2 regions of the Paenibacillus sp. RC84 genome follow, and region 1 is predicted to be linked to the other one. Evidence: riboswitches for the same ligand, from Rfam matches in the RefSeq annotation. Region 1 holds a riboswitch; the other holds the start of a gene.
What was found. Region 1 has a riboswitch for ZMP and ZTP ahead of rpiB (ribose 5-phosphate isomerase B). Riboswitches for the same ligand answer to the same signal wherever they lie in the genome.
Positions count from the first base shown of each region.

Region 2: another riboswitch for ZMP and ZTP. It lies ahead of ABH899_RS13790 (bifunctional 5,10-methylenetetrahydrofolate dehydrogenase/5,10-methenyltetrahydrofolate cyclohydrolase); the one in region 1 lies ahead of rpiB (ribose 5-phosphate isomerase B).

Region 1 is NZ_JBGBYL010000013.1:46,409-49,678, reverse strand. It holds gene ABH899_RS25860 (serine hydroxymethyltransferase) at 1-435, opposite strand, end outside; gene ABH899_RS25855 (TIGR01440 family protein) at 539-1,198, opposite strand; gene rpiB (ribose 5-phosphate isomerase B) at 1,228-1,686, opposite strand; ZMP/ZTP riboswitch at 1,852-1,932, opposite strand; gene ABH899_RS25845 (low molecular weight protein arginine phosphatase) at 2,035-2,616, opposite strand; gene ABH899_RS25840 (manganese efflux pump MntP) at 2,701-3,270, opposite strand, start outside.
Region 2 is NZ_JBGBYL010000005.1:254,746-258,015, reverse strand. It holds gene ABH899_RS13795 (cyclodeaminase/cyclohydrolase family protein) at 1-345, opposite strand, end outside; gene ABH899_RS13790 (bifunctional 5,10-methylenetetrahydrofolate dehydrogenase/5,10-methenyltetrahydrofolate cyclohydrolase) at 342-1,199, opposite strand; ZMP/ZTP riboswitch at 1,285-1,364, opposite strand; gene ABH899_RS13785 (MFS transporter) at 1,452-2,648, opposite strand; gene ABH899_RS13780 (lytic polysaccharide monooxygenase) at 3,123-3,270, shown strand, end outside.

The DNA of each region.
Region 1 (3,270 bases):
GCTTACGCCGTAAGCTACGAAATTATAGAGGATACCGGACGCGTTGACGGGGCTGCCGTGTGTCAAGTGTCCGCCATGCGCCAGGTTCATACCCAGGACTGTGTCCCCCGGCTTCAGCGCGGCCAGATAAACGGCCATATTCGCTTGAGCGCCGGAGTGAGGCTGTACATTGGCATGCTCGGCCCCGAAAAGTTCCTTCGCACGGTCGCGCGCGATATCTTCGACGATATCCACGTACTCGCAGCCGCCGTAATAACGCTTGGACGGGTAGCCTTCCGCGTATTTGTTCGTCAGCACGGTGCCCATAGCTTCAAGAACCGCCTGGCTTACAAAGTTTTCGGAAGCGATCAGCTCGATTTTGTCGCGTTGACGGCCAAGCTCCAGGTTCATAGCCTCAACGATTTTCGGGTCCTGTTTACGCAAAAATTCTACCATCTATAACAACCTCCCATGGATTTTAAAATCACAATCAGTTTCACTTTGTACAAGCCGGATAAGCAGAAAAAAAGGTCCCCCGCTTATCACGGCTCCAGATACATTATTCGCAGGCGCCGCTGTCTGCCGCACTTCCCGGACTTGTCCGGGCAGGAGCAGCAGCGCCGACGAGTACGGGAATGCCCGGGCTCTCCGGGACAGCTTCGTACACCGCCCGTTGTCCGCCAATCAGCTTCGGACGCGTATACGCCATCGTCACGTGCGCCTCACCCACCCGTTTCACGGGCGGGCGCACAGGGACGGCTACCCGGCGGAGGTGCATGCCGATCAGCGTGTCGCCGATGTCGATGCCCGCATGGGCGGCGATCTCTTCCACGACGCATGCGCGCTCCAGGTGCCGGTATGCATGGGCGGCCATCGAGCCGCCCGCCTTGGGCACCGGCACTACATTCACCGGCTCCAGCCGGGAGTCTTGCTCCAGCAGCGCTTCTTCGACGACAAGCGCGCGGTTTAAATGCTCGCAGCACTGGAAGGCGAGCCGCAGCCCGTGTTCTTCCGCCACCCGGACAGCGGCGGCGAAAATGCGCTCGGCCGCTTCCGGCGTACCGGACGTGCCGATTCTCTGGCCCCGGACCTCGCTGGTCGAGGTACCGAACACGACGATCTGGCCGCGCCTTAAGCCGCCGGCCTCAATCAGCGCCCGGAAATTGGCCTCAACCGCAGGCCCTATTCCGTCCAGCCAGGCTTTCTCACCGTCATTCATACGATCACCTCCATTTAAAATAGAGCTCCTTACGGATGAATCGTATTCTTCTCTTCCAAAAGCTTCACTTTGTTCAGGCGGTTCTCATGACGTTCGCCGTGCGAAAACTCGGTCTCAATCCAGATCTTGACGATTTCCTGCGCCACGCCGGGTCCGATTACGCGTTCTCCCATAGCAAGCACATTCGTGTCGTTGTGCTCCCGGGTTGCTTTCGCGGAGAACATATCGTGCACAAGCGCGCAGCGGATGCCCGGCATTTTGTTCGCGGCAATGGTCATGCCGATGCCTGTACCGCAAATCAGAATACCTTTGTCCGCCTGCCCGTTAAGCACCATATCGCAAACCGGAACGGCGTAGTCCGGATAGTCGACCGATTGTTCACAGTTGCAGCCGACATCCTTCACTTCATGACCTAACGATTCCAGGTAAGGAACGATAACATCTTTAAGCCGGTATCCGGCGTGATCGGCGCCAATTGCAATTTTCATTGAAAAGCCCTCCTCGGGTGGGAATAAACTGCGTTTGGCTCTATTATAACCCAAACCGATCGGCCGGAGAAAAAAAACCGGCAAATTCCGACTTAACCTGCACCTGTGTAATCGTTAAGAGACAATGAAAAAAAGAGCATGACACGCGTAAATACGCATGTACTGCTCTTTTGCCCAGGCGACCGGCCGTATACCCCGATGCTCCACTGTGGTTACACCCACTCGTCGCCAGTTACATCGGGTCTTCTTTTATGCCCCTATCTTACCGTATTCCCGCAAAACTGTAAAGCCGCTAAAAAATGAAGATTTTGTTAGGCCGGGCAGAAAGATACTGCGACCGTTTGACGCTCATCGGCTTTCCTTTAGCTTTTGAACCAGTTTAACGAGCGCTTCTTCGATTTCTTCCGCCGTATGGCGATAAAGCTCCAACGAACCGCCGTAAGGATCGGAAATATCGTAATCCGGGAGTTGTTTTTCCAAGTGGATGAGCCGTGTCCGCTCTTCTATCGTGATTTCTTCGGAAAGGGCATGCTTAACCTGCACTTCGGCAATCAGCTTCTCCCATTCCGCGGCAGCCGTGATAACCTTGGGGTCGTCTTCTACAAATTCTTTCAGTGTATGTGTTTTATCCGCCGCCTGCGGGAACCGCTGAATAACGGCGCGTTTATGATCTTGTGTCATCGTTAAGATGAGATCGGCCCAATCCACGTCTGCGGATCTAAGAAGACTGGAGCTGATAGAAGCTTCACAGCCTTTTTCACGCAAAACGGAGGAAGATTGCCGGGAAATCGGACTGCCGTCGGAAGCAAAAACCCCTGCAGAACGGATATGGACTTCCAGGTTATCCTGCCGGGCCATATGACGCAAAATCCCTTCAGCCAGCGGGCTGCGGCATGTATTTCCGGTACAGACAAAAAGGATCTGTTTCATGTTTCGTCTACCTCCTTACAGAGTATTCCAACGGGTTATTCCGCTCTCTATATATTGTACCGTTTTTTTGAAATCAGGGACACTTTACAGCAGAAATTTCAGACCGAACAGCAGCAAAATCACACCGCCCAGCGCTTCTCCGTATTCACCGATCCAGCTTCCCACATGACGCCCGAGCATAAGCCCCAGAATCGACATGCCTCCGCCCAGCAATCCGAAAAGCAGCACCGTCAAAACCACATCCGTTGCGAAAATCCCCAGCGAAACGCCGACAGAAAAAGAATCCACGCTCACGCTTAACGCAAACAGGACCATTCCCCAGAAGGTGCGATGATCGAATGCATTGGAATCTTCTCCCCGGAACGAGCTGTAAATCATATGGGATCCTAACAAAATGAGCAGACCGCCCCCGGCCGCTACGGCAACTTGTCCGAGTAAAGAACCGAGATAATGTCCCGCATACATGCCGAGCAGCGGCATGAGGATATGAAAGAGACCGATCACGATGCTGATTTTAAGAATATGCAGCAGGCGTATACCCCTCATTCCAATTCCAATCCCTAAAGAAAACGCGTCAAAACCAAGCGCAATAGCCATGATGAAGATCGTCACCAGTTGGCCCCATACGAAAGGTGACACGCCCGCCAGTGCCGC
Region 2 (3,270 bases), on a different contig from region 1:
CGCCGCATAAGCGGAGGCTTCCCGGATAGCGAGACTCCGGGCTTCTTTCTCCACGGAAGTGGAAGCCGGCAGCTTCAGCGCCTTCATGAACCGGCTGAATGAAGCCATATCTTTTTCCTGCAAGGATTCGAACCGCACGATGGCCTGCCGAAAAAGATCCGCATTCTCGAGCATCGCGGCTTCTTGCTCTTTAAACTTGGCGCCCGTGGTCAAGCTGGCGGTCATCGATCCCATGGACGCTCCGAGGGCTGCGGCCAAAGCGGCAATGCTTCCTCCGCCGGGCACCGGGGAGCCCGAAGAAGCCTCGGCCAGAAATTCGCGAATCGACTGATCGTACACCCTCATTTGTGCGCTCCCTCCCCGATCTGCATTCCGACCGCTTTTAACAGATTTTCAAACAAGATCAGCGTCGTTAACGTCCCTACGCCTCCCGGCACCGGCGTCATCGCCTTTACCCGCTGCAGAGCGTCCGGGCTCACATCCCCCGTTAATCCCGTGTCCGTTTCGTTGATGCCCGCATCGACAACGACCAGATCCGGGTGCACCATGTCCGCGGTAACCATCCCCGCCCTTCCGGCCGCTGTAATGAGGATGTCCGCACCGGCAATATGACGCGCGAGATTCTCCGTGTGCGAATGGCATACCGTAAGGGTCGCGTGCTCCCGCAGCAGCATAGGCATCAAAGGCCTGCCGACAGTCTCGCCTCTCCCGACGAGCACCACATGCCGCCCTTTCAGTCCGAATCCGAATTCCTGCAGAATGCGGATACAGGACTGGGGCGTTGCCGGGTACAGCCCTTTTGTGCCGAGGAAACAGGCAAGTTTGCTGCCGGGCGTAATCCCGTCCACATCTTTGTCGGAGCGGATAATCTCGAAAGCTTCGGACGGGTTCAAATGCCGGGGCAGCGGAAGCTCCAGCATGATTCCGTGCACGCTTTTGTCTTCGTTCAGCTCTCCGAGATGTCCGAGCAATTCCGACTGCGTAATAGCCGGATCGAATTCCATCAGCCGGTAGCCGATGCCGAGTTTTTGCGCCGTCTTTTCCTTGGCTCTGGCGTAGTATTCGGAAGCCGGATCTCCTTTTAGGAGTACAACCGCCAGGGAAGGTTCTATTCCCCGCTTTTTCCACGCGTCCGTTTCTATTCGGATCGATTCCCTTAACCGACCGGCAAGATCTGCCGTTTTCATTAACATTCCCATGTGTTCCGCCCCCCGATTTATTGGTTCCCTGCAAAAAGAAAACAAAAAAAGTATCCGCAGATCGCGGTTTCCCGTTATCTGCAAATACTTTCGCCCAGGCGTACGGCTATATTTCCCGTGTGCTCCCCCGTGGTTCCCCACGTTCCGCCAGTTACACACCGTTCCAGTGGCCTCATTTTAGCACAGCGAACGTTTTACGGTAAAGTGCCGGAGAAGCATTTTTTTTCAAGATCGGTTGGCACACCGCCTCACTTACAAAGTTTGTACGTTTCCCGGTTTTCTGCTGCCGCGTTCTTTCAGCATCGTTCTCGTGATAAGCAGCATGGAGACGACAATGAGCGCAGCCGGGATATAAAAGATGGACGGCGTGATGCCATCGATCAGCAGCGGCAGGAAATAGCCGACCAGAGAAGCCATTTGAGTAATCACGACATACAGGCTGGCTCCGAACCCGGTTTTGTGCAAAAACATCCGCTGGACGTAGCCCATTGCCACCCCGAGCAGCACGGCCACGTAAAACGAATATAGCGGCTGCATGGCGAAAAAGAACGGCAGATAATCGACATTGGCGTATACCAGATAGACGATCAGAGCGAACAGGCCGGCGAATAGAATGACCGGCTTGAAGCCGTATTTCAGCGCCCAATAGCCCGCAACCGTCATAAACAACAATTCGAACACCGCCTGCGCGCTCCAGATGTAAGACATCAGCTCGGGATTGCCGAACTTCTCGTTCACGACAAGGGGAAGATACAGTCCCCGAATCGCATCGGCGCACGACAGCATAAGCAGCGCGGCCAGCATAGCCAGCGAGAAGGGTTCGCCGCTCTTCTTAACGACCGCTTTGGAAGGCGCTTCCACCGTTTCCCGGTAAAACATCAGAAGGACGAAGAGTGCCGCGTATCCCGCAAGATTGCCCCAGAGTACCCCGTAGAAGGTGAACCATAAGTAAATGTTCGCTCCCAGCAGCAGTCCCGTAAAAAAACCCACGCTGAAAGACGCGCGCAGCCAGAGCTGCGAAATCTCCACGATGTCCGGCGCCAGCTTCGAGAAATGGTTTCGGGCCATGGCAAACATCTGACCCATAACCATCCCGGACGGGGCCGATGCGATCGACATGCCCACCAGCGCGGATACGTACCCGTCGGCTCTCATATAGATCAGCAGCCCGGCCGCACACACCACGGAAGCCGCCATGGGGATGATTTTCTTCCGCGGAATCTTATCGCTTAGAATGCCCACGCTGATCGTGAAAATCATATTGAGCACAAGCGAAACGGCAAAAATCGACGCGATCTCGCCTTTCCCGAGTCCGATCCCTTCTTTTAAGTAAATGGCGTTCATGGGCGCCAAAATCCCGACGCCGATTCCGTACAAAACCATCGCCAGGACCAAAATCCATGCTTTTTTGACGGAAATAAACAATTTGATGTCTGCCGCAACACTCATAACCGGCTCACTCCCTTCCTCTTCCGCATTCGTATACTTCTAATTCGTTTCTTTCGACAATTTCCCTTTTAATTCTAGTTTATTTTCGAATTTACGATTTTTACAAAAAAATATCCAAATTTTCGGGATATTTCGGAGGAGATGTTTTACTATTTACACCATTTTATGTCTATAAATAGTTCTAAAGACCTACTTTCATTGCTTCTACCTTATACTATAATATGGATATGAGGAGGTGAATTGATTCATTTAGACATAAATTGACAGGAGGTAGATGCTAAACTTTTTGACAGGCAGGAATTAAAGCTCATTTGCTGCTCTCGGTAGATAGCCATTCACTGCTTACGATGCCGAATCCTGACCTATCCACCAGAATCACTCTGGTTTGTGTCATTATGATTTTTTACGATTCGCAGCAGTATAGTTCTAAATTCCCTGTATTCCAAATTCACTCAAATCGGAGGTATTAAACTAATGTCCCAATCCATTTCATGGAACCGCTCTCTTTTCAAAGTTTCTCCTTTTCTCGTAGCATTTGCTGCGCTCGTAATCGGTGCCATCTGCTCGCTCGTTTTCGCTGAAAGCGCTTCCGCTCATGGTTATATCACAGGTCCGGCAAGCC